4 regions of the Variovorax xiamenensis genome follow, and region 3 is predicted to be linked to each of the others. Evidence: predicted binding sites of a transcription regulator. Region 3 holds the regulator's gene; each other region holds the start of a gene.
The links. Region 3 encodes sigma-54, which starts transcription at its own class of promoters, with help from an activator protein. Its sites were predicted from a motif close to TGGCANGNAANCTGCTTT; they were not measured.

Region 1 (7,455 bases), 1.5 Mb from region 3:
AAACGATCCACCACACGACCGAGGAGCGCAACCACTTCAAGGCGCTGCTCGACCTGGGCCTGAAGGACAGCTTCCGCATGTTCGACCAGCCCGAGAAAAGCTATTCATGGTGGGACTACCGCATGCTGGGCTACCAGAAGAACCGCGGACTGCGCATCGACCACATCCTGGTGAGCGAGCCGCTGGCGCCGCGCGTGAAGGGCTGCGTCATCGACCGCGTGCCGCGCAAGTGGGAAAAGCCGAGCGACCACGCGCCGGTGGTGCTCGATCTCGACCGGGGTGCCTGACCGATGGTCGCGCGCAAACTGGCGGTGGTCGCTGTAGCGCTGGCGCTCTCGGCCTGCTCGCTGCTGAAGCCGGCCGACAAGGCCGAGGAAGGCGACAAGGCCACCACGGCCTCGCCCACCGGCGAGACTGCGACGGACGGCCGCGAGGTGCCGACGGTGCGGCTCATCACCGCGCAGACGCCCGCGGTGCGCACCTATCGCAAGATCGGCGCGCGCCACCTCTACAACAAGTACGCGAGCCGCATCTACAAGGGCAAGCTGCCGCCGCTGGTGTATGCCGTGGTGGTGGTAGAGACCGACATCGATGCGACGGGCAAGGTGGTCAACGTCACCTTCAGCCGAACGCCGAGCCATGCGCCGGAAGTGGCGCCGATGATCGCGGAGATGATCAAGGCCGCGTCTCCCCTGCCCAACCCGGGCAAGCTGGGCGGCCACACCTACGTGGACACCTGGCTCTGGGACAGGAGCGACAAGTTCCAGATCGACTCGCTGACCCAGGGGCAGAGAAGCCGCTGAAAGAAAAAAGGCCCTGAAGGGGCCTTTTTCATTCGATGCCGAGTTCCTGGATCTTCCGGGTGATGGTGTTGCGCCCGATGCCCAGCTTCTGCGCGGCTTCTATGCGGCGCCCGCGCGTATTGGCCAGCGCGGTGAGGATCAGCCTCGACTCGAAGCGGCGCGAGAGCACGTCCCACACATCGGTGCGGCCGGCCGCCAGCAGGGCCTGGGCCTCGGCTTCGAGGCCGCTTTCCCAGTTGCTGACGGTGCTCGCCGCGGGAGCATGAGCTTCGACAGGCTCCGGGACTGCGTACGCAGGAGCCGGCGACTCGCCGCTCGTTGCCGGCAGCGTTGGCGCGGGCTGTGCCGCGACGGCCGACGAAACGACTGGCGCTTCGGCTGCAGCGTGCGCCTCGGCAGCAGCGCCGCCGGCCATCACTTCCGGCGGAAGATCCTTCGCCTCGATCAGCTGGGCCGGCGCCATCACCGTCAGCCAGTGGCAGATGTTCTCCAACTGGCGCACGTTGCCCGGGAAATTGAATGCCGCGAGCTTCGCCAATGCGGCATCCGAGATGCGCTTGGGCTCCACGCCGAGCTGACGCGCGCTCACCTGCAGGAAGTGGCGCGTGAGCGCGGGAACGTCCTCGCCGCGCTCGCGCAGGGCCGGCAGGCGCAGGCGGATCACGTTGAGGCGGTGGAACAGGTCTTCGCGGAAGCCGCCGAGCTTGACGCGCTGCTCCAGGTCCTGGTGGGTCGCCGCGATGACGCGCACGTTGGCTTTCACCGAGTTGTGGCCGCCCACGCGATAGAAATGACCGTCGCTCAGCACGCGCAGCAGGCGCGTCTGCAGGTCGAAGGGCATGTCGCCGATTTCGTCGAGGAAGAGCGTGCCGCCCTCGGCCTGCTCGAAGCGCCCGCGGCGCATGGTCTGCGCGCCGGTGAAAGCGCCGCGCTCGTGGCCGAAGAGCTCGCTCTCCAGCAGGTCCTTCGGAATGGCGGCGGTGTTGATGGCCACGAAGGGGCCGTTGGCGCGCGGCGAGTGCTTGTGCAGCGCACGCGCCACCAGTTCCTTGCCCGAGCCCGACTCGCCGGTGATGAGCACCGTGACGTTGCTCTGCGAAAGCCTGCCGATCGCGCGGAACACGTCCTGCATGGCAGGCGCCTGGCCGAGCATCTCGGGCGCGGCGACCATGCGCTCTTCCGCCACTTCCTCGCGCTGGCTCTCGTCGACCGCGCGGCGGATGAGCTCGACTGCGCGCGGCAGGTCGAAGGGCTTGGGCAGGTATTCGAAGGCGCCGCCCTGGAAGGCAGAGACGGCACTGTCGAGGTCCGAGAAGGCCGTCATGATGATGACGGGCAGGCCCGGGTGCAGGGCCTTGATCTTGTCGAGCAGGTCGAGCCCGGAGCCGCCGGGCATGCGGATGTCGCTCACCAGGACCTGGGGCGCGAGCTGATCGTCGTCGGCAGCCTGTTCGAGTGCCGCGAGCACCTCGCGCGTGTTGGTGAAACTGCGCGTGGGCAGGTCTTCGCGCAGCAGAGCCTTCTCGAGCACGAAGCGAATCGATTGGTCGTCATCAACTATCCAGATCGGCTTCATGCATCTCCTCTGTTGCCGGTGGCTGCGCTAGGGCAGCGGTATCAATATCTTGAAATCGGTTCGGCCCGGGACGCTGTCGCACTCGATCACGCCGTGATGCTGTTGCACAAAAGTTTGTGCGAGCGTCAATCCCAGCCCAGTTCCGCCTTCCCTGCCCGATACGAGCGGATAGAAGATGCGGTCCTTGATCGTGTCCGGCACACCCGGTCCATTGTCGATTACATGCAATTCCAATGCCAATCGATACCACTGCTTGTTGAAGATCACCTGGCGGGCCACCCGCGTCTTGAATGTGATCTGCGCATCACCCGCCGCGCGGCGCTCGGCCAGCGCCTGCGCCGCGTTGTGCGCGATGTTGAGCGTGGCCTGGATGAGCTGCTCGCGGTCGCCGCGGAACTCGGGAATGGAGACGTCGAAGTCGCGCTCGATGTGCAGGTCGCGCGGAAACTCCGCGAGGATGACCGAGCGCACCCGCTCGCAGACTTCGTGGATGTTGACGTCGCCCACCACGTGCGGGCGGCGGTGCGGTGCCAATAGCCGGTCGACCAGCGTCTGCAGCCGGTCGGCCTCATGGATGATGACCTGGGTGTACTCGATGAGGTCGCGCGATTCGACCTCCATCTGCAGCAGCTGCGCCGCGCCGCGGATGCCGCCCAGCGGGTTCTTGATCTCGTGCGCGAGGTTGCGGATGAGTTCCTTGTTCGCCTGCGCCTGGTCGATGAGCCGCTCCTCGCGGTCCTGCCGCACCTGCTGCTCGAGCGGCGACATCTCGATGATGAGCTCGCCCTTCTTCTCGCCATGCGCGAGCGAAACCTGCACAGGCATCAGCTCGTGGTTGACGCGGCGCAGGAAGGCTTCGTAGCGCAGCGTGGCAAAGTCGTTGCTGCTGGCGCCGTCGATGGCCGTGCGCAGCACCTGCGGCTCATGGAAACATGCGCCGAACTGCGAGCCTTCGAGCGTGCGGCGCGAGGTGCCGAGTGCGTCTTCGAGTCCCGCATTGGCAAACAGCACCGAGCCCTTGCTGTCGACCACCGCGATCAGCGTGGACAGCAGGTCGAAGGACTGGAAGCGCGAGTTGGCGCTGGCCGCCTTCTTCCCGAACACCATGACGATTACTGCGGCTGCTGCTTGGCCGGCAGGCGTCCGATCTCGCGGCGGATGCCGGCGATGTCGCTCTCGTTGCGTGCCAGCTCGGCCTTCATCTCGGCGACGCGGTCCAGGTACTTCTGGTAGTTGCGGCCCTCGCTGCCCTGCTTCTCGGGCTCGCCGTTGTTGTATTCCTTCTGCAGCTCCGCCTGACGCGCCTCGGCCTTCTTGAGTTCGGCCTCGAGCACCGAGCGCGCCTCGCCGTCACGGGCACGTTGGTCGACGCCCTCAATCCGCGGGCTGCCAGCCGGCGAACGCGCAGCGGACGAGCCGCTCGACGAGGAAGAAGCGGAGCCGCCGCCCGAAGCCCTGGTGCCCTGCACGACCGTGACGTTGCCGCCTTCCATGATCTTGCAGCCCTTCTGCTGCGCGACCGTCGCGTTGTTCGTGTACTCGTTGCCGCAACGCCAGACGCGCTCCTGCGCGAGCGCCGGCAACGCGATCAGTGAACCGGCCAGAAAGATGAGGGAAGCTGTCTTCATGTGTATCGGTGGAGAGCGGCGACAAAGGCGCATTTTCGTGCAATTCGACGGCGAAAGTGACCAGATGTTCCACCCCAAAGAAAAAGGACGGCCCAGCCGTCCTTCCATAACCCATCAGGCTTACATCAGGCCCTGCCCCCTTCGGGAGATACCGCGGAACCGGCTCAGCCGGGCCGCAGGTATCGCCCCCGGAAGGGGGTTGGCGCAGCGACACGAAGTGCGCGAAGCCTGGGGGCGAACCAATTACAACGAGTAGTACATGTCGAACTCGACCGGATGGGTCGCCATGCGGAAGCGCGTGACTTCCTGCATCTTCAGGTCGATGTACGCGTCGATGTAGGAATCAGTGAACACGCCGCCCTTGGTCAGGAACGCACGGTCCTTGTCCAGGTTTTCCAGGGCCTGGTCCAGGCTGTGGCAGACGGTCGGGATCAGCGCGTCTTCTTCCGGCGGCAGGTGGTACAGGTCCTTGCTGGCGGCTTCGCCCGGATGGATCTTGTTTTCCACGCCGTCCAGGCCGGCCATCAGCAGCGCGGCGAAGCCCAGGTACGGGTTCATCAGCGGATCGGGGAAGCGTGCTTCGACGCGACGGCCCTTCGGGTTGGGCACGAACGGGATGCGGATCGAGGCCGAGCGGTTCTTGGCCGAGTAGGCCAGCTTCACCGGGGCTTCGAAGCCGGGGACCAGGCGCTTGTAGCTGTTGGTGCCGGGGTTCGTGATGGCGTTCAGGGCACGTGCGTGCTTGATGATGCCGCCGATGTAGTGCAGGGCGAAGTCCGAGAGGCCCGCATAGCCGTCGCCGGCGAACAGGTTCTTGCCGTCCTTCCAGACCGACTGGTGCACGTGCATGCCGGAGCCGTTGTCGCCGACGATGGGCTTGGGCATGAAGGTGGCGGTCTTGCCGTAGGCGTGGGCCACGTTGTGGATCACGTACTTCTGCAGCTGGACCCAGTCGGCGCGCTGCACCAGCGTGCTGAACTTGGTGCCGATCTCGAGCTGGCCGGCGTTGGCCACTTCATGGTGATGCACTTCGACCGGAATGCCCAGCGATTCGAGCACCAGGCACATTTCCGAGCGCATGTCCTGGAAGCTGTCGACCGGGGGAACCGGGAAGTAGCCGCCCTTGACAGCGGGACGGTGGCCGGAGTTGCCGTGCTCGAACTCCTTGTCGGTGTTCCACGAGGCTTCTTCGGACTCGATCTTCACGAAGCAGCCCGACATGTCGTTCTTCCAGCGCACGCCGTCGAACACGAAGAATTCGGGTTCCGGACCGAAGTAGGCGGTGTCGCCCAGGCCCGATGCCTTCATGTAGGCCTCGGCGCGCTTGGCGAGCGAACGCGGATCGCGCTCGTAGGCCTTGCCGTCGGCGGGGTCGATCACGTCGCAGGTCAGGATCATCGTCGTCTCTTCGAAGAACGGATCGATGTTGGCGGTGTTCGGGTCGGGCATGAGCTGCATGTCCGAAGCTTCGATCCCCTTCCAGCCGGCGATGGACGAGCCGTCGAATGCGTGGCCCGAGGTGAATTTGTCTTCATCGAAAGCCGAGACCGGCACGGTCACGTGCTGCTCTTTGCCGCGGGTATCGGTGAAGCGGAAGTCGACGAACTTGACCTCGTTTTCCTTGACGAGCTTGAGTACATCGGCGACGGTCTTTGCCATCAGTTTCTCCTGAGTTGGATGGTGGTTAGGAATACAGGGACGTGGGATGCAGTTTCTGTGCCATTGTCACCTCACCGGATGAGGCTTCGATGGCCGCCTCGAAACCCAAATGGAGGCGAAATATCACCATTTTGGTGCAATGACTTTTATCGCACCAATTCGGTGCCAAGCTTGGCGTCAAAAGTGTGCAGGCCCGAGATCAGCTGGGCGTAGGCGGCATCGAGCCGCTCGGCGTTGCCCTTGACGCCCAGCTCGATGTGGCGGCCGTACGTGGGGTGGTCGACGCTGGGCAGGCTGAACACCTTGATGCCGGCATGGGTGGCCTCGATGGCTTCCATGAGCGGCGTCAGCGTCGCTTCCATGGCACCGAAAACGATCACGGACTTCTCGGCGACCGCGTTGCTGGCGAAAAGCCCGGCGTAGCGGCCGTCGAGCACCGATTCGATCATCGGCCAGGCCATGACGGGGAAGCCCGGCACGAAGTGCACGTCGCCCACGCTGAAGCCGGGGATCTTGTTGTACGGGTTGTAGATGAGCGTGGCGCCCTCGGGAAACACGCCCATGTTGAGCCGGTGCACGTTGTCGGACCGGTCGGGCTCGTAGGGCAGGCCCTGCTCGCGCGCGGTGTCCTGCATGCGCTCGCGGATCAGCAGCTCGGCCTCGGGGTGCAACGCCAGCGGCACGCCCAGCGCCTTCGCGGCGCACTGGCGGGTGTGGTCGTCGGGCGTGGCGCCGATGCCGCCGGTCGAGAAGACGATGTCGCCGCCGGCAAAGGCGCGCTGCAGCGCCGCCGTGATGCGCGCGGGCTCGTCGCCCACGTATTCGGCCCAGCCCAGCTGCAGGCCGCGGGTGGCGAGCAGTTCGATGAACTTGGCCATGTGCTTGTCGGCACGCTTGCCGGAGAGGATCTCGTCGCCGACGACGATGAGACCGAATGCGCGAGTCATGGAGAACCCCATTGGGAAAGAGCGGCCTTGCTGGCCTCGTCGGCCTCGATGGCAGGGGTGCCGCCGTTGGCCGAAGCCTCCGCGGCCGCGCGCCGGGCGCGAAGCTGCGCGAGCGCGTCGAGGCAGTAGTGGGCGAACCAGAGAGCCGAGAAGGCGAAAACCAGTGTGTAGATCCAGATGGCGATCGGCACCAGCACGAAGAAGGCGGCAGCGAACAGCAGGCCCGAGGCCCAGACGATGCTGGGCGCGGCCCCCAGGTATCCGCACAGCACGCCGATGCACAGCAGCGGCACCCGGTGGGCGCGGATCAGCGCGGCGCGCTCCTCGGGGCTGGCATGCTCGGCCAGCGCGTCGAAGCTCATCACGCGGTAAGTGAGCCACCCCCAGATCAGCGGCGGCAATATCAGCACCAGCGGCGGAATGAGCCACAGCGGCATCGACACCACCAGCGCGATCACCGCCAGCACGGTCGCGCCGAGCGAACGCGCCACGCTGCCCAGGAACGAAGCGCCCTTCTTCTGCTCGAGCCCCGGAAAACGCCGATCGCCCACCAGCTTGGTCAGCGCGGGCGCCATGAAGCCGGCCACGATCAGCAGGCAGATCACCACGATCACCGGCGTGGCCGCGAAGACCACGACCAGCGAGGCCAGCACGGAGGTGACGTCACCGGAGAAAAGGCGGCCGATCCAGGCCCAGAAGCTCGACAGGAGCGGCCAGGCGTCGAGCGCGCCGCGCGTCCAGGCCACCGCGGCGTCCCAGTAGAAGTAGCCGAGCGCCGCGGCCAGCACGATCATGAGCCCCAGCGGAAGCAGCGACAGCACGATCACGCGCGGCAGCATGCA
Region 2 (7,455 bases), 910 kb from region 3:
CATCATGGCGGACATCAAGGTGGGCTCCACATGGAAGACCATCCTCGTGGGCGGTCTCGGCAATGGGGGCGCTGGCTACTACGCACTCGACATCACGAACCCGTTGAGCCCACAAGTACTTTGGGAGTTCACGGCTGCCGACATGGGTATGACCTATGGCAATCCGGTTATCGGCAAGAAGGCCGATGGCACCTGGGTGGTTGCATTTACCTCGGGCTACAACAACACGTCAGGTGATGGCAAGGGACACCTGTATGTAGTGAATGCGAATACTGGGGCCCAGTTGCTCGATATTTCGACCACCGCGGGCAGCTCGGATACGCCTAGTGGATTGGCAAAGATCAATGCGTGGATCGAAAGCCGCGCGGATAACACGATCAAGCGAATCTACGGCGGCGATCTTCAAGGGAACCTGTGGCGCTTCGATATTGACAATCTCTATCTGCCCAATCAAGGCGCGTTGCAGTTGGCCAAGTTCCAGATCAACACATCCACGCCTCAGCCGATCACGATCAAGCCGGAAATGGTCCTGATCTCGCAAAAGCCCGTTGTCGTGGTCTCTACGGGGCGCTACCTCGGCACCAGCGATATCGGCGACACGACCCAGCAGACGGTCTATGCGGTGAAGGACCAGCTTACAGCCACTGGATGGGGCGATGTCCGTGCGGACACGACCAACTTTGTGAAACAGACACTGACACTCAACGGCTCTGCGGCAGCCGCTACGACCGCATCGATCACGAACAATCCGGTCGACTGGAGTACCAAGGGTGGCTGGTGGTTCGATCTGCCGCATTCGAAGGAGCGAGTCGCCACCAACATGACCATGCTGGGCGAAACGCTTGTAGTCGGCTCGGCCATCCCGACGGGCGATGCCTGTGCCTCCGGCGGCTCATCATGGCTTTACAACGTCAACGTGACCAATGGCGGCCAGATCGGTGACGGCCCTGTAGGTACCCAGTGGAGTTCGACGTCGATGATTGCGGGCATGACGCTTGTGCGAGATGCAAACGGGAACATCCGGAACCTGATCCAGAACACGGATGGCAGCATTACGCAAAAGCAGATCGATAGCGCATCTACTGGCTTGGGTAGCGCGCGCAGAACGTCTTGGCGTGAACTGGTGGACTAATGATGTGCAGGTGGCCGGAAGTTCATGCTTTCGGCCGTTAGGTCTATTTCTTGTTTGCGTAATTGCTTCTATTGCACTGCATGTTTTTTTGCTCGAAGTGCCTGCCAACTCGTCTCGTGCCGAGAAAAAAGATGCCATTCGTGTGCGAATCAATACACGCACGCAACAACCTCCACGGCATGCATTTACCGTAGCGCCAACCCAAGAACTGGCAAGGTCGACATCAATCGATGTCATAGCCGACACCATCGACTCAGCGACTCCTGCCAGAAGAGATACGAAAAAAGCCCTGAAATCGGGAGTCAACGAGACCTCATCTCGCCTGCCCCGCCGGTCTTCAGATGGCAAGCTTTTCGAAGAGTACATTCCTCGTACTCACCTTACGATTGCACCAATTGCTCTCACCCCCGTAGTTCTCGAGTCGCCGGCTGGGGAATTAGCAGATGAATCACATATTGGCGTTCTGCTGCTCTATATTGACGAAACGGGTAAGGTACATGACGTTGTTGCTCAAGAACCACTACTCCCTGTCGCCTTTGAAAAAGCGGCACGCGCCGCTTTCATGACGGCAATATTTTCGCCCGGTGAATTTCTAGGCCGCCCTGTCAAATCTAGCTTACGGGTCGAAGTTGTTTTTTCGAGAGCGAAACAATAGTTCGCCAATTGAGCAAAATGGAACACGGCATACAAAAAACCTCCTGCCGCGCCTCAATCGATGCGTCTACGGGCTTCCAAGTTATCAACCGCCAAGCCTCCTTAGTAGTACTGCATTTTTGAGTCGCTCGCTCTTAAAAAATTTTCAACGGCCGAGGCAAATCATTTTTTCGCAACAGGAAAAAAACCCTCTACATGCAAAAACCCAAGAGGTTTCCCATTTTTGCCATCCAATAGCACGACCCAGTCATTTGCATGCCGCGAGACCAATGGAAGCCATCGCAATTCGGCTTCCGGCACCTTTGTCAAATCGATTGCAATTGAAATATCACTTGCTCGCGCCGGTTGATAATTGAATAGAGCAGACATTGGCTGCGCATACTCCATCACTTTAGACAGGCCCATATCATACGACTGCCAACGGCTTGGCCTTTGACTGAGCTCTATTCCAGCCATCGACATATCCATGCTCTCGAGCAGGTCGCTATTTCTTTGAGAAAGCTTGATCCCAATTAGCTGCACAGCCGAAAAAGAAAGTGGCCTTGTCCAATCAGGAGCCTCTTTTAATTCCGGCTCATAAATATCTGCTCGGCTGATTACGCGGAATCTATCCACCTCGTATACCAAGGCTACTGGCCGGGCTTCTGCCAAGCTATACAAGCCGTACAGCAGTGCTGCAAACTGAACAACTGCTACTACGCTCAGATCCAAAGCCAATTCCTTCTTTGACTTCAATGGACTGAATAGCACCAATGTCAACATTGGTCCACAAACGACATCCACTGATATAAGAATCCACAATAGATCGCGCCCTCCCGCCAACTCGCCGTACGGATGGGGATACCATAAGCGTAGCACCAGCAGGGTAGCCAGACTTGCTATCAACACGCTTCCAATCAGATGGAAGCCGCTAGCTTTCAGTGCATATGGCAGTCGTTTGGAAATATCTCTCATGGCAACAAAAGCAAAGCCCGTGACCAGCATACTGGCCACGGGCTTTAATGAATGAGACTAGCTAAGTGTATTGCCGAAAATCAGCGGCAGTCAGCAGGAGCATACTTCGGCAGAAGGGTCGCGCCATTTGTCGCGCCGTTGATAGCCGTCTTGCCATTTGCATAGCAGGTCCAAACCAGGGTAGCCCCTGGGATCGTACCTGCAACAAGCACATTGCCATTCGAAGACGGCCACAGTTGAAGGGTATTGCCCGTAGCATTGGCGTTGTAGGTGACCGTAATCAGCCCGTTTGCGGTAGTACCAATGACGGTGTTCACGCTCTTGGCATTAACGCCACCATTCAACGAACAAGTACCTGCGGCAGAGCAGAAGGTCGTGCTAGCGCCGTCCGTGGGAATGCCCTTGAAGAGACCACCGTCCGCATCGGCGACACCGTTAGAAGCATTGTCAGCAACAACGACCTTCAGGCCAGAAGCCAAGACCAGACCTTCGGAGACACGTGCGCGCACCGTGTAGTCCTGATAAGCCGGCAGCGCCACAGCAGCCAAGATACCAATGATCGCCACGACGATCATCAATTCGATGAGGGTGAAACCCTTTTGCACGGAACGTGCGATGGAACGACGGTTCATTAACTAACTCCAGGTAGGTTGGTTGTTACGCCCGGGAACCTGCCCGGAGCGAAGTACCTTCCGCAGCATCTGTGCCACCCGTCTCCAAGGCCTCCCTCCGACCGAACACGTCACCTCTACCCACTTTGGCGTTACACGATGTGACAGAAACCGCCCGAAGATGCTACACGCGGTGACAAATTTGTCATGCCAATGCGTCACCGACTGTCAGAAGGTCAGGACACCGCCCGCCTTCAACCAGCGGATATCCCGCTGCGCCAGCCCCGCCACCTGCTCGACTGCCAGCGCCTCGATCTGGCTCATGATCTCGTCGGTTTCGGCGGGCTTGGTGTGGGTGATGTAGATCGGGTACTGCTCGCCCGCCCCGATGTGCGCCAGCTCGTCGGCCAACACGGCAGGCGATAGGTGCAGGCTGCGCTCGGCCAGCGCCTGCTCGCGGCTGCTGAAGGCGGTTTCAATGACCAGCATCGCCACGTCGAGTTCGTTCACGCGCTCCCAGAAGGACGCATTGCGCTCGGTGTCCCCGCTGAACACCCAGTGGGCGCCGCCTTCCGCCCGCCGCACGGCGAAGCCGCATGCAGGCACGGTATGGACCGCAGGCAGCACCTCCACCACCTTGGGCTCGCGGCTGCCCAGCGGCAGCTGCTGTCCCACCGCGATGTCGTGAAAGCTCACGAAGGGCGCTTCGGGGCTGGGAATGCTCTCGAAATCCGGCCAGATGATGTTGTTGAACACATGTACCCGCAGCGCATCGATGGTGGCGCTCAGCGCATGCACGCGCAGCGGCCTGGTGCGGCGGCCGCCGATGGCGTCGAGCATCAGGGGGAGCGCTGCGATGTGGTCGAGGTGGCTGTGCGTGAGCACGACGTCGTCGATGCGGACCATCTCATCGAGCGTGAGATCTCCGACACCGGTGCCCGCATCGACGAGCAGATCCGTGTCGACCAGAAACGAGGTGGTGCGGCAGTCTTTGGCGATGGCGCCCGAGCAACCCAGCACACGAACCTGCATTGTGAAAGACCCCTTTGTATGTGTCTGTCGTCATTTGGTCTCGAACCGGGTCGCGCCATCCCAGTTCGGGTCTTGCGGTCGCAACGCCATCGAGGCTAAACGCTGGGCGTAGAGCTGGTAAAGGACTTTTTTCGCATCCGCGGCGAGCAGGGGCGCGAGCAAGTTTCGGCCCATGGCCCAGTCCTGGCGGCGGTACGCTGCCAGCACTTCGCTCCAGCGTTCGAGCAGTTGCTGGGTCTGTGCCAACGCTTCGGGCGTGCTCGCGGTCAGGGGCGTAAAAACGGCAACGGCTTGTGCCTTTCCCTTGACTCGCACGCTGTCGAGTTCCTGCCAGACGAAGCCGGGTGCGAGTTCGCGCGTGGCGCCGCTCGCGACCACCTCTACACCGTAATGGCCACTCAAGCCTTCGAGGCGTGACGCGAGGTTGACCGCGTCGCCGACCACGGTATAGCTGCGGCGCGCGGTCGATCCCATGTCGCCCACGCTCATCACGCCGCTGTTGATGCCGATACCGACGCTGATCTCGGGCCGCCCGCTGGCGCGATGGATGCGGTTGATGTCGTGCACGGCATCGGCCATGTCGAGCGCGGCCCGTACTGCGTGCGCGGCGTGATCGGGCGTGTCGATGGGCGCGCCCCAGAAGGCCATGACGCAGTCGCCCATGTACTTGTCGACGGTGCCGCGGTGCGCGCTGATGACGTTGGTGAGCCGGCTGAAGACCGTGTTGAGAAAAGCCTGCAGCTCGGCCGGCGCCATCTGCTCCGACAGGCGCGTGAAGTCGCGCATGTCGCAGAACATCACGGTCATGGGCTTGCTCTCGGCGCGCATGCTGTAGCGGCCGGGGTGCTCCATCATCTCGTTGACGAGCTGGGGCGGCACGTAGGTGCCGAAGAGCCGAACCAGGCCGCGCCGCGTGCGCGACTCGACGAAGTATCCCCAGCTCATGTTGAACGCGAATGCGAGGGCCGCCATCGCCAGCACCGACGCGAGCGGCAGCACGAGGCTGTAGCCCACGTACAGCCAGGCGTTCAAGCCGATCAGCGCCGCGATTGCCCCCGCGGCCAGCAGCATGGCGCGCGGCGCGGACAGCAGCGACATCCCGAAGGCCAGCAGGAGCCCGGCCGCGGCGATGAGCAGCACCTCGTAGCCAGGCGCGTAGTCGGGCACGCTGAGCAGCCGGCGGTCCAGCAGCGCGGAGACGACGTTAGCGTGCACCTCCACCCCCGGGAAAGCGGCCTCGACGGGCGTAGCACGCAGGTCTTGCAGCCCGGGCGCGGTGGCGCCAACGAGCACGATCTTGTCCTTCAGTTCGCCCGGCGCGAGCCGGCCTTCGAGCACATCGGCGGCCGGCACGTAGCGGAACGATCCGCCATCCGAACCGCCGAGGCCGCGAAACGGCACCTGCATGCTGCCCGTCCCGTCGACCGGAATGCGCAGCCGACCCACCCGCAGCGACTCGAGCTGCGGCGCGGTGCCGCCGCCAGGCGCGAAGGCCGGCTGCACAGGCGGCGATCCGTTCGCGAGCCGGTAGACCGCGAGCCCCAGCGACTCGTAGTAGCCCGGCTGCGCCTTGTCGCCGTCATAGCGGGCGATGAGCGGCACGCTGCGGATCACACCGTCGCCGTTGATGCCGACCAGCGTGTTCAGGAAGCCCGCGACCGGTGCCGCCTTCGCCAGTTCCGGCAGGCTGGCGCCGAAGCCGTTCCAACCCGTGGCGTAGGTACTGCCCGAAGGGAAGGCGCCGGCCGGCAGCAGCGGAGTCGCCGGAAGCTGTCCCTTGGCGCTGGGCGTATCGGTGCGTGTGAAGTAGTAGCCCAGCGCCACGCGCCGGCCGCCCAGCGCGGCAGCGAGCGTGGCGTCATGGTCGAGCGAGGGCGCGAGCCGCTCGACCTCGGCGGCCAGGCCGGGCGTCTTGCCCAGGGGGCCGCCCATGATTTCCCTCAGCCTGTCGAGCCCCGAACTGCGGTCGGGCTCGAGGAACATGACGTCGAAGCCGAGCACGGCCGCCTGCTGGCGGGTCAGCAGTTCGGTGGTCAGGCGGGCGATCTTGTCGCGCGCCCAGGGCCACTGGCCCTGCCGTGCGAGGCTGGCATCGTCGACGTCGACGATCACGACCCGCGAGTCGGGCGTGCCCGGCATCGTGGCGCGCAGGCGGACGTCGTAGATCAGCTGGTCGAGGCGTTCGAGCGCGGTCAGCCGCCAGACGCCGGTGGCATGCGCCAGTGCCAGCAGCACGGGCAGCAGCGTGATCGCAATACGCGGCCAGTGCCGCCGCAACTCTTCTCTCACGGCGCCCGATCCGTGAAGACTAGACCGCGGCAAGCCGGGAGGGAAAGCGGCGGCTCAGATGCGCACGAACTGCATGCGCGTGGCATCGCCCAGCTCGAGCACGTCGCGCTCCTGCAGCGCGACGGCCTCGGACCCCAGCTGCAGGCCATTGAGCGTGACGTTGCCTTCGACGCCGGCCGCCACGTAGCCCTGGCGCCGGCGCGTGACCACCGCCACCGCGACCCCGGGCTTGCCGACGGTGGTGACGACCTTCTGCAGCCCGACGTCCTGCCCCTCGTTGGCGCCGGAGAGCACGCGCAGCACCGGAATGCCCAGCTCGACCAGCGCGCCGGATTCCGTGGGCGCCGAAGACAGGGGCATGGCGCCCGACGGGTATTCGCCCGAGGCGGTGCGGATCGAGCCGGCACCGGTGTCGAGGTTGCTGCGTGCGCGGAAATGGATTCGGCAGCCTCCGACCTCGATGACATCGTTGTCCTTGAGCGCCTGCTTCTGGATGGCGAGCGCGTTGACGTAGGTGCCGTTGGTACTGTTGAGGTCTTCAATTTCGACTTCGCCACCAGTCATGTGCAGCACGGCGTGCTCGCCGCTGACCGCCAGATTGTCGATCACGATGTCGTTGTAGGCACGGCGTCCCAGCGTCGTGCGCTCCTTGGCGAGCGCCACCTGCCCGATGACAACGCCATCGACCGAAATGATCATCTTCGGCATTGCCGACTCCCCGAATCCAAAGCTTGAATGACGACGGCAGGCAGGCCGCAGGGCCGCCCGCGGAACCTGCTAGCT
Region 3 (7,455 bases):
GGCCTACCTGCGCTACAAGGTCTGGATCGACCGCGCTGCGGGCGGCGTGATGGGGCTGCTCGGGCTGCGGCTCGTGTGGTCGGCCGTGCGCGGCACCTAGGGCGAATCGACATTCAAACGTGGCCGCGTTGGCTCGCCTTGCACCCGGATGTGCGCAGGGCGGCGCAGGCCAGAGTCATCTCTGGTCAAGCCGGCCGACAAAGCAGGCGGGTGCAAGGCGGGCCAACCCGAAGGGAAGGACGAATGCCGGGCGCATTGCGGCGTTGCGGCTCGCTTGCGTAGCCGAGCTACGCGGCGCTCCCCGCGCCTTGCACTGCGCCCGGCATTCGTCCTTCGCGGCCACGTTTGAATGTCGATTCGCCCTAGAGCAGGCTCTCGGGCGTCAGCGGCGCCAGTATCTCGAGCATGGTCCGGTCCCAGAAGCGGGAGTCGGGCTCCTCGCTCAGCACGGTGAGCTTGCCGGCGTCGTCGCTCACCCACTCGATGCGCGACTCGTTGCTGCCTTCGGCAAAGCGCAGCCTGTAGGCGCCCTGCTGCTTGAGCACGTCGATGAGCTTCAGCGCCTGCTGCGCCATCTCGGGGCTGCGGATGAAGAGGCCGATCTCGGTGTTGTGCGTTTCGGAGCGCGGGTCGAAATTCATCGAGCCGACGAAAAGAATGCGCTGGTCGATCACCGCCGACTTGGCATGCAGCCGGCCCACCGAGGTGCCGAAGAGGCCCAGCCGCACGCTGCTGCGCGTGCGCGTGGTGCTCAGCTCGTAGAGGTCGGCGCCCAGCTTCAGCATGTCGGGGCGGTAGCGGCGGTAGGCGGTGTGCACCAGCGGCTCGTCGGTGGCGGCCAGCGAGTTGGTGACCACGCTGATCTTCACGTTGCGCCCGCGGATCTCGCGCATCACCTCCAGCCCCGAGGCGCCGGGGATCAGGTAGGGCGAGACGATGGTCACCTCGGAGCGGGCGCGGCGCATCTGCTCGACCACGTTGTAGCGCACGCTGTCCACGTCGAGCAGCGGCACGCCGCCGTAGGAAGCTGTCTTGCCGATCACGCGCTCGGGCGAATCGGCATACGCCTCGGCGGTGGTCCAGATCAGGCCGAGCTTGCCGGCGTCGAGGTCTTCCGCCATCGGGCTGTAGCCGAGCAGGTCGTTGGGCGCGGGCTTCGGCGGCGGCGGCGTGGTGTCGGGGCCGGTGGCGAGCTCGAAGCGCTTCTGCAGCTCCTCGCGCGAGAGACTGCTGCCGGCCACCGACTGGATCGGCCGCACGTAGACGCTGTTCCAGTACTGGTCGAAGAGGCTGCCCAGGCGCGGGATGAGCGCGCCGGTGACGAAGGTGTCGAGGTCGATGAAGTTCTCGCCCGCGGTGCGCCTGAAGTACTGGTTGCCGATGTTGCGCCCGCCAGCCACCGCCATCGCGCCGTCGGCGATGAAGAGCTTGTTGTGCATGCGGCGATTGACGCGGCTGAAGTCGAAGAGCGAGGCGGTGAAGCGCTTCAGCAGGCTGCCGCGCCCGGCCGGAAAGGGGTTGAACAGCCGCAGCTCCACGTTGGGCGTGGCGGCGAGGCCGAGCAGCAGCTCGTCTTCGCCGGAGGTGTAGAGGTCGTCCATCAGCAGCCGCACGCGCACGCCGCGCTGGGCGGCGTCGCGCAGGGTGCGCAGCAGGTAGCGGCCGGTCTCGTCGTTCTCGATCTGGTAGTACTGCACGTCGAGCGTGCGCTGCGCGCGGCGGGCCAGCTGGATGCGGGTGTCGAAGGCGAAGTCGCCGCCGGGCATCAGGCGGAAACCGCTGAGGTCGGGGTCGGGCTGGGAAGCCAGCGCGATCTTGCCGAGCGCGGTGTCGGCCGAGACGGCCATGGCCTTGGTGGGTGTGCGCGGTGCCTCGTCGGGCAGCGTGGCGCAGCCTGCGAGCAGCAGCACCGCCACCATGGCGAAGACCCAATGCCCACAGCGCGACATCAGGCCTCGGTTCATCGGCGGTGTCTTTCTACAGGGCCTTGCGAAGATTGGCGGGCGCGATGCGCAGCGCCTCGCGGTACTTGGCGACGGTGCGGCGCGCGCACTCGATGCCCTGCTCCTTCAGCATCTCGGAGATCTGGCTGTCCGACAGCGGCTTCTTCACGCTCTCGGAGCCGACGAACTGCTTGATGAGCGCGCGCACCGCGGTGCTCGATGCGTTGCCGCCGGTCTCGGTGCCCAGCGCCGAGCCGAAGAAGTACTTGAGCTCGACCGTGCCGAAGGGCGTGGCCATGTACTTGGCGGTGGTCACGCGCGAGATGGTCGATTCGTGCAGGCCCAGCTCGTCGGCGATCTCGCGCAGCACCAGCGGACGCATGGCCAGCTCGCCGTGCACGAAGTAGCTCTTCTGCCGCTCGACGATGGCGTTGCTCACGCGCAGGATGGTGTCGAAGCGCTGCTGGATGTTCTTGATGAACCAGCGCGCCTCCTGCAGCCGCTGCGACAGCGCCTGGCTGCCCTCGCCCTTGTGCGACTTGAGCGCGCCGGCGTAGATGTCGTGCACGCGCAGGCGCGGCATGACCTCGGGGTTGAGCATGACGCGGAACTTCACGTTCGTGCCGCGCCCCGTCTTGGTGACGATCACGTCGGGAATGATGATGTTGCGCTCGACGTCGACGAAGCTGCGGCCCGGCTTGGGCTCCAGCCGCGCGATGACCTGCAGCGCCGAGCGCACCAGCTCCTCGTTGCTGCGGGTGAGCGTGGCAAGGCGCTTGAAGTCGCGGCGCGCGAGCAGCTCCATCGGCTGCTTGCAGATGGCGATGGCGGTCTTGCGGACCTGCTCTTCTTCCTCGGTCTCGTCGTCGCTGGCCATGGCGCGCAGCTGGATGCTCAGGCATTCGCCCAGGTCGCGCGCGCCGACACCGGCGGGCTCCAGGCTCTGCAGCAGGCCGAGCGCCACCTGGAAGTGGTGCACGAGGTCGTCGAACTGGTCGTTGTCGTCGCCGGCCAGGCCCGAGGCGAGCGCGGGCAGCGAGTCTTCGAGGTAGCCGTCGTCGTTGAGCGATTCGATGAGAAAGCGCAGCGCGGCGCTGTCGTTCTCGCTCAGCCGCAGGCTCAGCGCCTGGCGGTGCAGGAAGGACTGCAGCGACTCCTGGCTGCGCGCGAGCTCGGTGGCATCGGCGCGATCGTCGTCGCCGGCGTTGTTCTGGCGCGCCGGGGCGTCGCCGCCCCATTCGCTGTCGTCGGGCGCCATGTCGACGGTGCCATCGCCTTCCCAGTCGGGCTCGCGCTCGGCGATTTCGGCGGCGGGGCCGTCGGAGTCGGCGGCCGCGGTGGAGCTGGTTTCGGAAGAGGTCGTGGCGGCCGGGCCGGGCGCCGTGGGCGCGAAGTCGCTTTCGCCGCCCTCGCCACCGTCACCGCCGTCGTCGCGCGGGATCGGAGCGTCCGCCGTCTCGAGCCCGAATTCCTCGCGCACGGCTTCCTCGGCGGTGCGCTCGAGAAAGGGGTTCTCGTCGAGCATCTGCTCCACCTCCTGGCTCAGCTCGAGCGTGGAGAGTTGGAGCAGCCTGATCGACTGCTGCAGCTGCGGCGTGAGTGCCAGATGCTGCGAAACGCGAAGGGACAGCCCTTGCTTCATGGTGGAAACCGCCCCCGCCCCTTACATGCGGAAGTGCTCGCCCAGGTACACCCTGCGTACCTCGGCGTTGTCGACGATCTCCGAAGGCGTGCCTTGTGCCAGCACGTGCCCGTCGCTGATGATGAAGGCGTGGTCGCAGATGCCCAGCGTCTCGCGCACGTTGTGGTCGGTGATGAGCACGCCGATGCCGCGCTCCTTCAGGAAGCTGATGATCCGCTGGATCTCGATCACCGCGATGGGGTCGATGCCGGCGAAGGGCTCGTCCAGCAGGATGAAGCGCGGCTGCGTGGCCAGCGCGCGCGCGATCTCGACGCGGCGGCGCTCGCCGCCCGACAGCGCCAGCGCAGGCGAATCGCGCAGGTGGTCGACGCGCAGGTCGGCCAGCAGGTCGGTCAGGCGCTCCTCGATGTGCTCCTTCGACAGGGCCACCATCTTGCCGTTCGCGTCGGGCTCGCTCTGGAGCTCGAGCACGGCGCGCACGTTTTCCTCGACCGTGAGCTTGCGGAAGATCGAGGCTTCCTGCGGCAGGTAGCTCAGGCCCATGCGGGCGCGGCGGTGGATCGGCATGTGGGCGATCGGCTCGCCGTCGATGGTGATGTCGCCGGCGTCGGCGCGCACCAGGCCCACGATCATGTAGAACGAGGTGGTCTTGCCGGCGCCGTTCGGCCCGAGCAGCCCGACGACTTCGCCCTTCTGCACGTCGAGCGAGACGTCCTTGACGACCGTGCGGCTGCCGTAGCTCTTCTTCAGGCCGCGCGCGACCAGGCGGCTGCCCGGTGCGCCGTTGGCGTCCTGCGTTCCTGCGGATTCGATCACTTGCGCGTGTCTCCCTGGTCACTGCCGAGCGTGGTGCTCTGGCGCAGGCCCTTGCCGGGCGCCGGGGTGGGAGCCGGCGGCGGTGCCTTCGCACCGGCCGGGGCCGAGGCGCCGGCAGCCGGGGCGGTGGCGGCCTTGGGGGTGAGGATGGTCCTGACGCGTCCGCCCGGGGCCGAGGCGTTCACGGCGGTGTTCGGCGGCACGGTGGAACCGTTGACGGTGTAGGTGTCATTGCTCTGGTCGTAGACGATCAGCGCGCCCTGGCTCTCGTCGTTCGGGGTGGCGCCCAGCAGCCGGCGCATGGTCGCGTTGCGGATGAACTTGACGTTGTCGGCGCGGCTGTCGTACTCGATGACTTCCGACTCGCCCTCGATCCACTCGTCGGGCGCATTGCGCTTCTGCTTGTAGTAGGCCCGCTTGCCCGGTGCCGCGGTGACCACGCCGTACTGGTAGCCCTCGGCGTCCTGGCGCACATCCAGCCGCGCGCCGCGGATGATGATCGTGCCCTTTGTCACCAAAACGTTGCCGGTGAACACGCTGGTCTGCTTCAGGTCGTCGTAGCGCATCGAGTCCGACTCGATGTTCATCGGCTTGGAGCGGTCGGCGGTCTCGGCCACGGCTCCCGAGGCCAGGCCTGCCAGCAGCAGCGCGCCGGCGGCCAGGCGGCCGATGCGACGCAGGAAGGGGGTGGTGGGGTAGGAGTGCAATGTCATAGAGGCACGAAACTTGCTGAGCATTGTATGCGGCTGAGTGCTTCTGCCCCGCACGCACAGATGAAAAAGCCCGCCGAAGCGGGCTTGACTTTCCTTCTGGCTTTCTACCAGAAACACCGCGCAACAGCGCGGCACGGCTCGGGTTTTCCGGGCTCAGCCCTTCTTCGCCTCGCCGATCAGATAGTTCACGACCTGAAGTACTTTGGTCATGTTGCCGGCGGTCTCGCCATCCACGTACCAGCGCCCGGCCACGGCCATCGCCGGCACGCCGGCCACCTTGTAGGCATCGGTCATCTGCGAGGCGCGCTTGGCCTTGCTGGCCACGCCGAACGAGGTGAAGGTTTCCTTGAACTTGGTGGCGTCCAGGCCGTTGGCGGTGGCCCAGGCAATGATGTTGGCGTCGCCGTTCACGTTCTGGCGCTGCGCGTGGATCGCGTTGAACACCTTGGGCTGGAACTCGTCGACCTTGCCCATGGCTTCGAGCGTGTAGTACAGGCGCTGCTTGGCCTCGACGTCGTTGCCCACGAATGGAACGGGAATGCGGCGGAAGGCGACTTCCTTGGGCACCGTCTTGAGCCAGGCTTCCAGCGTCGGCTCGAAGTCGTTGCAGTGCGGGCAGTTGTACGAGAAGAACTCGACCACCTCGACCTTGCCGGCGGGCGCGTCGACGGGAACGCGCTTGTCGAGCACCAGGTACTCGGAACCGGCCTTGGGCACACGCGCCTGGGCATGGGCCGTGGTGACACCCAGGGACATCAGCCCGAGCGAAGTGGCGGCCAGCGAAAAGTCACGACGTTTCATTGAAAGGGTTCTCCAGTTGGTACGGCAGACTGAGCCGGCGCGCCGCGGGGAGTTCCACTCCCCTGTTCAACTGGCGCGCCCGAGGCGATGAATGGTGGCGGCAAACGCCGCGCGGCGAAGCTTAGGGGCTATTCGTGTCGGCTGCCCGCCGGATCAGCGCTGCACGCGGACCAGCGCCGAATCCATGCCGCCGCCGTCCAGCCGTTCCTTCAGGCGGTCGGCGTCGTCCTTCTTGTTGAAGGGGCCGGCGCGCACGCGGTAGACGGTGCGACCCGCCTGCTCGCGCTCGGTGACCTTGGCCTCGACGCCCATCAGCGACAGCTTGGCGCGCTGCGCCTCGGCGTCCTCGGTGGTGCGGAAGGCGCCGGCCTGCACGAAATACATGAACGGATCGGGGCCGGAGCTGCTGCCTGCGTTGCCGCTGCTGCTGCTCGGCGCGGCCGACGCGGTGGTCGTGCTGCCGGAGCCGGAGACGCTGCCCGATCGGGCCCGGGCCAGGTCGCCCAGCGGATCGTTCGACGACGGCAGGGCGTTGGCCTCGGCCGGCACCGGCGCGGTGCGCGGCTTGGGCGCCACCACCACAGGCACCGGGGGCGCAGTGTTGGGCGAAGCGGTGGCTGGGGCCGCGGCGGTGTTGCCGGTGGCCGGCTCGCCGGTGACGGGGTTGACCGGACCGGTCGGGGCAGCCGGCGCGGCCGGCTTGGGAGCACCCGCCTTGCCGGCCAGCGGCGCGTTCGGGTCCCAGTCGCGGTTCTTGCGGGCCTCGGCCTCGTCCTGCTCGGCGCCGCCGCGCTGCGTCTTGGTCACGAACGGGATCGGCACCTTGGTCACGTAGACCGCGATGCCCAGCGCGACGCCCAGGCCGAGCACCAGCCCGATGATCAGGCCGATGACGATGTTGCCGCGTTGACTTCTTGTCTTCTTCATGGTGAGGGAGTTCACATCTTGCTCGGCGCACTGACGCCGAGAATCGCGAGGCCATTGTGCAGCACCTGCGCGGTCGCGGCGACCAGCGCCAGGCGGGCCAGCTTGACCTTTTCGTCGTCGACCAGGATGCGCTCGGCGTCGTAGTAGCTGTGGTAGCTGGCTGCCAGTTCACGCAGGTAGAAGGTGACGTCGTGCGGGGCGAAGTCCTTCGACGCGGCGGTCAGCATGGCCGGGTACTTGGCCAGCAGCAGCATCAGCGCCTGGGCGGCCGGGCTCTCCAGCGGCGACAGGTCGGCGTCCTTGAGCGCGGCGGCGTCGCCGCCCCAGCCGGCCAGCACCGAGCAGATGCGCGCATGCGCGTACTGCACGTAGTAGACCGGGTTGTCGTTGTTCTTCGTCACCGCGAGGTCGACGTCGAAGGTGTACTCGGTGTCGGGCTTGCGGCTCAGCAGGAAGAAGCGCACCGCGTCGGTGCTGGTCCACTCGATCAGGTCGCGCAGCGTGACGTAGCTGCCGGCGCGCTTGCTGATCTTGACCTCCTCGCCGCCCTTCATCACGCGCACCATGGTGTGCAGCACGTAGTCGGGGTAGCCCTCGGGGATGCCCTCGCCGA
Region 4 (7,455 bases), 290 kb from region 3:
CACTGCGCGAGCGATTCGGGGAGCCGGACCTCCTCGACCCCGTCGACGCGGCCGATCCAGGTGGGCAGCGGCGCGTCGCCGAAGTCGTTGGCGCGCAGCCCGCTGCGCGACTGCGCGAGCGCGTCGGCCAGCACTTCCTTGCCGACACCGACGGCGCAGGTGGCCGTGTAGGCACTTATTTGAAGAGGAGAAATTCGGGACGGCACGATCTTGTAGGTGTTGGGCTGTCGGTCAGGCGGACGATGGGCGCGCGGGGAAGGCAAGCAGAACGGAAAGGGCGCGCCGGCGAGGAAAGGAGATTGAAAGAAATTTCGAAGGAAACGAATGTATACCGGTACAGCCTACCAGTTGCGCGGCCCGTGCAGCGTCGGCCGTTTCCTATAAGGCGCAGGCCCTGTAGACCCCTATTGACGGCCCTGGGGGCTTGTGGTCGTCAGCCGCGAGGCCAGCGCCACCAGCACCAGCACCGGCGCGCCCAGCAGCGCGGTGCCGACGAAGAAGCTGCTGTAGCCGTAGGCGTCGACGAAGGCGCCCGAATAGCCGGCCAGGAACTTCGGCAGCAGCAGCATCAGCGAGCTGAACAGGGCGTACTGCGTGGCCGAATAGCTGATGTTCGTGAGGCTCGACAGGTAGGCGATGAAGGCCGCCGAGGCGATGCCGCCAGCGAGGTTGTCGGCCGAGACCACCGCGATCAGCGCCGTCAGGTCGTGCCCGCGCGTGGCCAGCCACGCGAAGAGCAGGTTGCTGGCGGCGCTGAGCACCGCGCCCAGCATCAGCACGCGCATCACGCCCAGTCGCATCGAGAGCACGCCGCCGACGAAGGCGCCCACCAGCGTCATGATCACGCCGTAGATCTTGCTGACCGAGGCCACCTGGTCCTTGGTGAAGCCCATGTCCACGTAGAAAGGGTTGGCCATGATGCCCATCACCACGTCGCTGATGCGGTAGATGGCAATGAGCGAAAGGATCAGCACCGCCTGCCACTTGTAGCGGCGGATGAAATCGGCGAAAGGCTCGACCAGCACGTTGCGCAGCCATTCGGCGGCGCTGCGGGCCTTGGGCAGGGCGCCCGGCACCGGCTCGGGCGACAGCAGCACCGTGACCACGCCGACGGCCATCGAGGCCGCCATGACCAGGTAGGCCGTCTTCCAGGCGCCGTTCTGGTAGGCGGCGGCGCCCGTGGCTGCCACGGCGGGCGCCACCTCGGCCCAGGCCGCGACCCACAGCACGCCGGCACCGGCCCAGATCATCGCGAGCCGGTAGCCCGTCTGGTAGGCCGCTGCCAGCGCTGCCTGCTTGCGCGCCTCTGCCGATTCGATGCGGAAGGCATCGAGCGCGATGTCCTGCGTGGCCGAGCCGAAGGCCACCAGCAGCGCACACCAGACCAGCGGCGTAAGCCCGTGGCGCGGGTCGTTCACCGCCATGCCCGCCAGTCCGGCGATGACCATGCACTGCGCCAGCAGCAGCCAGCCGCGGCGGCGCCCCAGCAGCGTGGTGAGCGGCGGCAGCGGCAGCCGGTCGACCAGAGGTGCCCAGACCCACTTGAAGCCGTAGGCCAGCCCGACCCAGCTCAGGTAGCCGATGGTGGTGCGGTCGATGCCCGCCTCGCGCAGCCGGAAGCTCAGCGTGCCCAGCACCAGCAGCAGCGGCAGCCCCGCCGAGAAGCCCAGCGCCAGCATGCGCAGGGTGGCGGGTTCCAGGTAGACCTTCAGCGCGTCGCGCCAGGGCGGAGAGGGGGGCGTGGGGGTTTCTGCGGGCGAGGCGGACATGTGCCCCGGATTGTCCATGAGCGACGCCCCGGGTTCCCGGCCTTCTTGTCTTCATTTGTTCCTATGATCCCGCTCCTATGTGCACACGATGCGATCTCCCCGCTTCCATCCCGTCCGCCGCTTCCGGCTGGAACCCCAGGCGTGCCTTCCTGCTGGCGGCGGCCGGCGCGGCCAGTGCTGCCCTTGCAAGGCCGGCCCTGGCGCAGGTCGACGTGGGCAGGGCCTCGGTGGCGCGCAACCTGGTGCCGGCGGACCAGATCGAGGCGGCCGGCGTGCAGCAGTACGGCCAGCTGCTCGAGCAGGCACGCGCCAAGGGCGCGCTCGCGGGCGAGAGCAATCCGCAGCTGCAGCGCCTTCGCGCGATCGCCAAGCGGCTCATTCCCTTCGCGACGCCGTGGAACTCGCGCGCCCGCGACTGGAAGTGGGAGGTCAACCTGATCGGCAGCAAGCAGATCAACGCCTTCTGCATGCCCGGCGGCAAGATCGCCTTCTTCACCGGCATTCTCGAGCAGCTCAAGCTCACGGACGACGAGGTCGCGATGGTGATGGGCCACGAGATGGCCCATGCGCTGCGTGAGCACGCCCGCGCCCGCATGGCCAAGAGCGCGGGCACCGGCGCGGCGCTCTCCATCGGTGCGCAGCTGCTCGGATGGGGGCAGGTCGGCGACCTCGCCGCGCGCGCCGGCACGCAACTCATCACGCTCAAGTTCAGCCGCGGCGACGAGACCGAGGCCGACCTCGTGGGGCTCGAACTCGCGGCGCGCGCGGGCTACGACCCGCAGGCGTCGGTGTCGCTGTGGAAGAAGATGGCCACGGCGTCGAAGAACCAGGGCGGCCTGAACTTCCTCTCGACGCACCCGAGCGGGCCGGACCGCATCGCCAAGCTGGAAGCGAACCTGCCGAAGGTCGAAAAGCTCTACCGCGACGCCAGGAAGAGCTGACCTGCCCGGTTCCACCCCTCTCATATCCAGAGGGGCGGAAGTGAATTCCCTCCGTCATTCCTGACCAGCGCGACCTCGCGTCGCCGTTGGCATGCCGCTTGCATCTCAACTTGTACACATGTTTGGATGCCTGAAGATGGTGCATGAAGAAAACCCGAAAAGCGGATCGCCCGAAGCCGCCTGGATCGCCAGGTTCGCATCGCCGCTGGCGCATGCGAAGGCCGGCGAGGCGCTGGGTTTCGCCCTGCCGCTCGCCGGGCTGCGCTTCGCGGTCAAGGACAACATCGACGTGGCCGGCGTGCCCACCACCGCCGCCTGCCCGGCCTTCGAGCGCCTGCCCGAGGTGCACGCAGCCGTGGTGCAGCGCCTGCTCGAAGCCGGTGCATCGCTGGCCGGCAAGACCAACCTCGACCAGTTCGCCTGCGGCCTGAACGGCACCCGCTCTCCTTATGGCGAGGTGCCCAATGCCTTCGACGCGCGCTACGTGTCGGGCGGCTCCAGCTCGGGATCGGCCTACGTGGTGGCCACGGGCGAGGCCGACTTCGCCCTCGGCACCGACACCGCCGGCTCGGGCCGCGTGCCCGCCGGGCTCAACAACATCGTCGGCATCAAGCCTTCGCGCGGCCTGCTGAGCGCCTTCGGCGTGGTGCCTGCCGCGCAGAGCGCCGACTGCGTCTCCATCTTCGCGCGCACCGTCGCCACCGCGGTCGACGTGCTGCTCGCCGCCGCGGGCCACGACGCGCGCGACCCGTATTCGAGAGACATCGACCTGCGCCGCGAGCCGCTGCCCGCGCGCTTCCGCTTCGGCGTGCCCGACAGGCTGAGCTTCTTCGGCGACGCTGCCGCCGAACAGGCATTCGGCGACGCGGTCGCGCGGCTGCTCGCCATGGGCGGCACGCCCGTCACCATCGCCTACGCGCCGCTCGCCGAAGCCGCCGCGATGCTCTACGAAAGCGCGCTGGTCGCCGAGCGCTACGCCGCCGTGCGCGAGTTCTTCGACGCGCACGAAGGCGACGTGATCGAGCCCGTGCGCGGCATCCTCGCGAGCGGCCGCGACTACGACGCCGCCGACGTGTTCGAGGCCCAGGCCCGCCTGCGCGCCATCGCGCAGAAGGTCGAGCCGATGTGGCGCGCCATCGACGTGCTGCTCGTGCCCACCGCGCCCACGCACTACACCCGCGAGCAGATGCGCGCCGACCCCGTGGTGCTCAACCGCAACCTCGGCGCGTACACCAACTTCGTCAACCTGCTCGACTACGCCGCGCTCTCTGTGCCCAGCAGCCTGCGCGCGGATGGCCTGCCTTTCGGCATCACGCTGATCGGCCCCTGCGGCAGCGATCTCGCGCTGGCCGAGCTGGGCCAGCGCTATCACCACGCGACCGGTCTCGCGCAGGGCGCGACCGGCCAGCCGCTGCCCGCGCCGCGCGCCATTCCGGGGCTCGCCGCGCCGGGCGCCGGCCTGCTGCCCATCGCGGTGGTCGGCGCGCATCTCTCGGGCATGCCGCTCAACGGCCAGCTCACCGAGCGCGGCGCGACGCTGCTGCGTGCCACAACGACTTCGCCCTTCTACCGGCTGCATGCATTGCCGGGCACGGTGCCCCCCAAGCCCGGGCTGCGGCGCGTGGCCGTCGGGGCAGACGAAGGCGGTGCCGCCATCGCGCTGGAGGTGTGGGCCGTGCCGCTCGCCCAGGTCGGCAGCTTTCTCGCGCTCATCCCGGCTCCGCTGGGGCTGGGCAGCGTCGAGCTGGCCGACGGCAGCTGGGTGAAGGGCTTCATCTGCGAGGGCCATGCACTGGCCGGCGCGCAGGACGTGACCCATCACGGCGGCTGGCGCGCCTACGTCGCGAGCCTGGCCACCCCGAGTTCCAACTGATCAGGAGTTCCGATGAGCATTCAACAAGACTCTTCCGCCGCACGCCAAAGACGCCGGTTGCTGCAGGCCGGCGCCGCTGGGCTGGCCGTGCTGGCCGCGCCCGCCATCGTGCGCGCGCAGGGCGCGGCGACGAAGCTGCGCATCGGCTTCTGGCCGGTGGCCGCCGGCCTGCCGTTCTTCGCGGCGGTCGACAAGGGCTACTTCAGGGAGGCCGGCCTCGAAGTCGAGCCGCTGAAGTTCGCCGGCGCGCAGCAGGTGATGGAAGGCATGCTCGCCGGCCGCTGCGACGGCAGCGCCAACGGCACCGGCTCGGCCAACCTCGCCATCGGCGAGATCGCGCAGCCCGGCCTGTTCAAGATCTTCTGCACCAACCCGAGCAACGCGAAGTACGTGCTCGACGAATTCATCGTCGCCAAGGACAGCCCCGTGAAGAGCGTGGCCGAGCTGGCGGGCAAGAAGGTCGCCTCGGGCCCCGGCATCCAGAACGTCACGCTGTGCAAGACCATGCTGGAGCGCGCGGGCGCCAAGGGCGCGACCGTGAGCGAACTGCCCATCGGCCAGCACGTGGCCGCGCTGGTCGCGGGCCAGGTCGACGCCTGCTACACGCTGGAGCCCACCGGCACGGTGGGCCGCATGAACGGCACCACGCGCGTCGTCGAGGCCGGCGTGGTCGCCAGATACATCCTCGGCGACCCGATGGCGCCCTGGCACGGCGGCGCGGCCAGCCTCACCAGCGAGTTCATCAAGAAGAACCCCGAGATCGCGAAGAAGTACATCGCCGCCTACGCGCGCGGCGTGGAGCTGGTGCGCAGCAAGCCCGACGAGGCACGGCAGTTCATGAAGGGCTACACCGCCATCGAGGGCAAGCTCACGGCCGAGGTGCCGCTCGCGTCGTACATGCTCTACAACGAGTTCAAGCCCAGCGACGTCGCGTACTTCCAGAAGTTCTACGACCTGTTCACCGAGAAAGGCATCTTCGAGAAGAAGGTCGCGGTGGACGGCCTGCTCTACAAAGGCTGACGACCATGGCCGAAGCAAGCACGACCACGGCCGCGCCGTGGACCCCGTCGGCAAGTGCTGCCACCGCGGCACCGAAGCCGCCGCTGCGCGAGCGTATGCTGCCCTTCATCGGTCCGGCGGTGCTCTTCATCGTTTGGGACCTGGTGGTGCGGCTCGGCTTCATCAAGCCGATTCTTCTGCCCACGCCCGCCGACACCATCGCCGCCCTCATCACCGGCCTGGCCGGCGGCCCGTTGCTCACCGACTTCGCCATGACCGTGTGGCGCACCGTGCAGGCCTTCGTCATCGCGGCGGTCGTCGGCGTGCCGCTGGGCGTGCTGCTCGGCAGCAACGAGAAGGCGTACCGCAGCGTGGAGTTCCTGATCGACTTCTTCCGCTCCACGCCGTCGTCCGCGCTCATCCCGCTGTTCCTGCTGATCTTCGGCGTGAGCGACGTCAACAAGGTCGCCATCGCGGCCTTCGGCGCACTGCTCATCGTGGTGTTCAACAGCGCCTACGGCGTCATCAACGCCCGCAAGCAGCGCGTGATGGCGGCACGCGTCATGGGCGCCTCGCGCTGGCAGATCTTCAAGGACGTGCTCGTGTGGGAAAGCCTGCAGCCCAGCTTCGTGGGCCTGCGCTCGGCGGTGTCGATGGCGCTGGTGATCGTCATCGTGGCCGAGATGTTCATCGGCTCCGACACGGGGCTGGGCCATCGCATCATCGACGCGCAGCAGGTGCTCAACGTGAAGAGCATGTACGCGGCCATTCTTGCGGCAGGCGCGCTGGGCTACGCCCTGAACATCCTCTTCCTGATCGCCGAGCGTCGCATCGTGCACTGGAGCGGAAGGTAATGGACCACCCCCAGGCTTGCTCGCTACGCGTAGCCGCCAACCCCCTGCGAAGGGGCGCTGCCTGCGGCCCGGCAAAGCCGGTTCCGCGGCAGCTCACGCAAAGATCCCGACAGGAGCGCATCCATGCGAGCTTCAACTGACATCGTCATCAACGGCCCGGTATACGCCGACGTTCCGAAGCCTGCCTTCAGGCCCGGCCCGGCAGGCACGCACATCACGATCCGCGGGCTCACCAAGTACTTCGCGGGCTGGCCGCTGTACGAGAACTTCGATCTCGACATCCCGAAGCACGCGATCGTCTCGGTGTTCGGCCCCAACGGCTGCGGCAAGTCCACGCTCATCAACATGATCGCGGGGCTCATCCCCATCGACTCGGGCGAGATCCTGTTCGACGGCAAGCAGCGCAAGGACACCAAGATCGGCTACGTGTTCCAGAACTACCGCGAGGCGATGTTCCCGTGGATGCGCACCATCGACAACATCGCCTATCCGCTGAAGCTCGAAGGGCGCAGCAAGGCCGAGGTCGACCGGCGCATGGAAGAGCTGGTGGCGTCCTTCGACGTGAAGTTCGACCTGAAGCGCTTTCCCTACGAGCTCTCGGGTGGCCAGCAGCAGACGGCGTCGATCATGCGCGCGCTCGCGCCCAGCCCCGAGGTGCTGTTTCTCGACGAGCCCTTCTCGGCGCTCGACTTCGAGATGACGCTCTTCATCCGCGAGAAGCTGCAGGAAGTGTTCATGCAGACCGGCACCACCATGCTGCTGGTGTCGCACGACCTCGAGGAGGCCGTGTACCTCGCCGACGAGGTGCTGCTGCTCACCAAGCGGCCCACCAAAGTCGCCGAGATCCTGCGCTACGGCGACGCGCGCCCGCGCACCGTCGAGACGCTGAGCACTGAAAGCTTCGTCGCGACCAAGAAGCTCAGCCTCGACATCTTCCAGCGCGAGGTCCGCCGGTGACGCCCGAGATCAACATTCCCGAGGTGCTGGCTGAAGTGCAGGCCGTGTTCGCACGCTACGAG

Region 1: a site for sigma-54 is predicted at 5,712-5,729, ahead of glnA (type I glutamate--ammonia ligase). Genes of this name have one in related genera too.
Region 2: a site for sigma-54 is predicted at 3,432-3,449, ahead of SFB74_RS32425 (pilin). Genes of this name have one in related genera too.
Region 4: a site for sigma-54 is predicted at 2,798-2,815, ahead of atzF (allophanate hydrolase). Genes of this name have one in related genera too.

The regions. Positions count from the first base shown of each region.
Region 1 covers NZ_CP139038.1:2,292,872-2,300,326, reverse strand. Annotated here, with positions in the region: gene xth (exodeoxyribonuclease III) at 1-287, shown strand, start outside; gene SFB74_RS10135 (hypothetical protein) at 291-803, shown strand; gene ntrC (nitrogen regulation protein NR(I)) at 832-2,379, opposite strand; gene glnL (nitrogen regulation protein NR(II)) at 2,407-3,486, opposite strand; gene SFB74_RS10120 (hypothetical protein) at 3,492-4,007, opposite strand; gene glnA (type I glutamate--ammonia ligase) at 4,251-5,666, opposite strand; gene SFB74_RS10110 (competence/damage-inducible protein A) at 5,813-6,613, opposite strand; gene SFB74_RS10105 (EI24 domain-containing protein) at 6,610-7,455, opposite strand, start outside.
Region 2 covers NZ_CP139038.1:7,036,139-7,043,593, forward strand. Annotated here, with positions in the region: gene SFB74_RS32410 (pilus assembly protein) at 1-1,132, shown strand, start outside; gene SFB74_RS32415 (hypothetical protein) at 1,116-1,787, shown strand; gene tfpZ (TfpX/TfpZ family type IV pilin accessory protein) at 1,949-2,770, opposite strand; gene SFB74_RS32425 (pilin) at 2,821-3,372, opposite strand; gene SFB74_RS32430 (3',5'-cyclic-nucleotide phosphodiesterase) at 3,580-4,383, opposite strand; gene SFB74_RS32435 (CHASE2 domain-containing protein) at 4,414-6,672, opposite strand; gene SFB74_RS32440 (FHA domain-containing protein) at 6,727-7,380, opposite strand; gene SFB74_RS32445 (Stp1/IreP family PP2C-type Ser/Thr phosphatase) at 7,450-7,455, opposite strand, start outside.
Region 3 covers NZ_CP139038.1:747,143-754,597, reverse strand. Annotated here, with positions in the region: gene SFB74_RS03290 (LysE family translocator) at 1-100, shown strand, start outside; gene SFB74_RS03285 (phospholipase D family protein) at 363-1,964, opposite strand; gene rpoN (RNA polymerase factor sigma-54) at 1,978-3,585, opposite strand; gene lptB (LPS export ABC transporter ATP-binding protein) at 3,607-4,401, opposite strand; gene lptA (lipopolysaccharide transport periplasmic protein LptA) at 4,398-5,114, opposite strand; gene SFB74_RS03265 (thiol:disulfide interchange protein DsbA/DsbL) at 5,268-5,915, opposite strand; gene SFB74_RS03260 (SPOR domain-containing protein) at 6,069-6,842, opposite strand; gene argS (arginine--tRNA ligase) at 6,854-7,455, opposite strand, start outside.
Region 4 covers NZ_CP139038.1:456,200-463,654, forward strand. Annotated here, with positions in the region: gene SFB74_RS01945 (beta-ketoacyl-[acyl-carrier-protein] synthase family protein) at 1-206, opposite strand, end outside; gene SFB74_RS01950 (AmpG family muropeptide MFS transporter) at 405-1,787, opposite strand; gene SFB74_RS01955 (M48 family metallopeptidase) at 1,847-2,710, shown strand; gene atzF (allophanate hydrolase) at 2,847-4,583, shown strand; gene SFB74_RS01965 (ABC transporter substrate-binding protein) at 4,596-5,603, shown strand; gene SFB74_RS01970 (ABC transporter permease) at 5,609-6,436, shown strand; gene SFB74_RS01975 (ABC transporter ATP-binding protein) at 6,560-7,393, shown strand; gene hpxZ (oxalurate catabolism protein HpxZ) at 7,390-7,455, shown strand, end outside.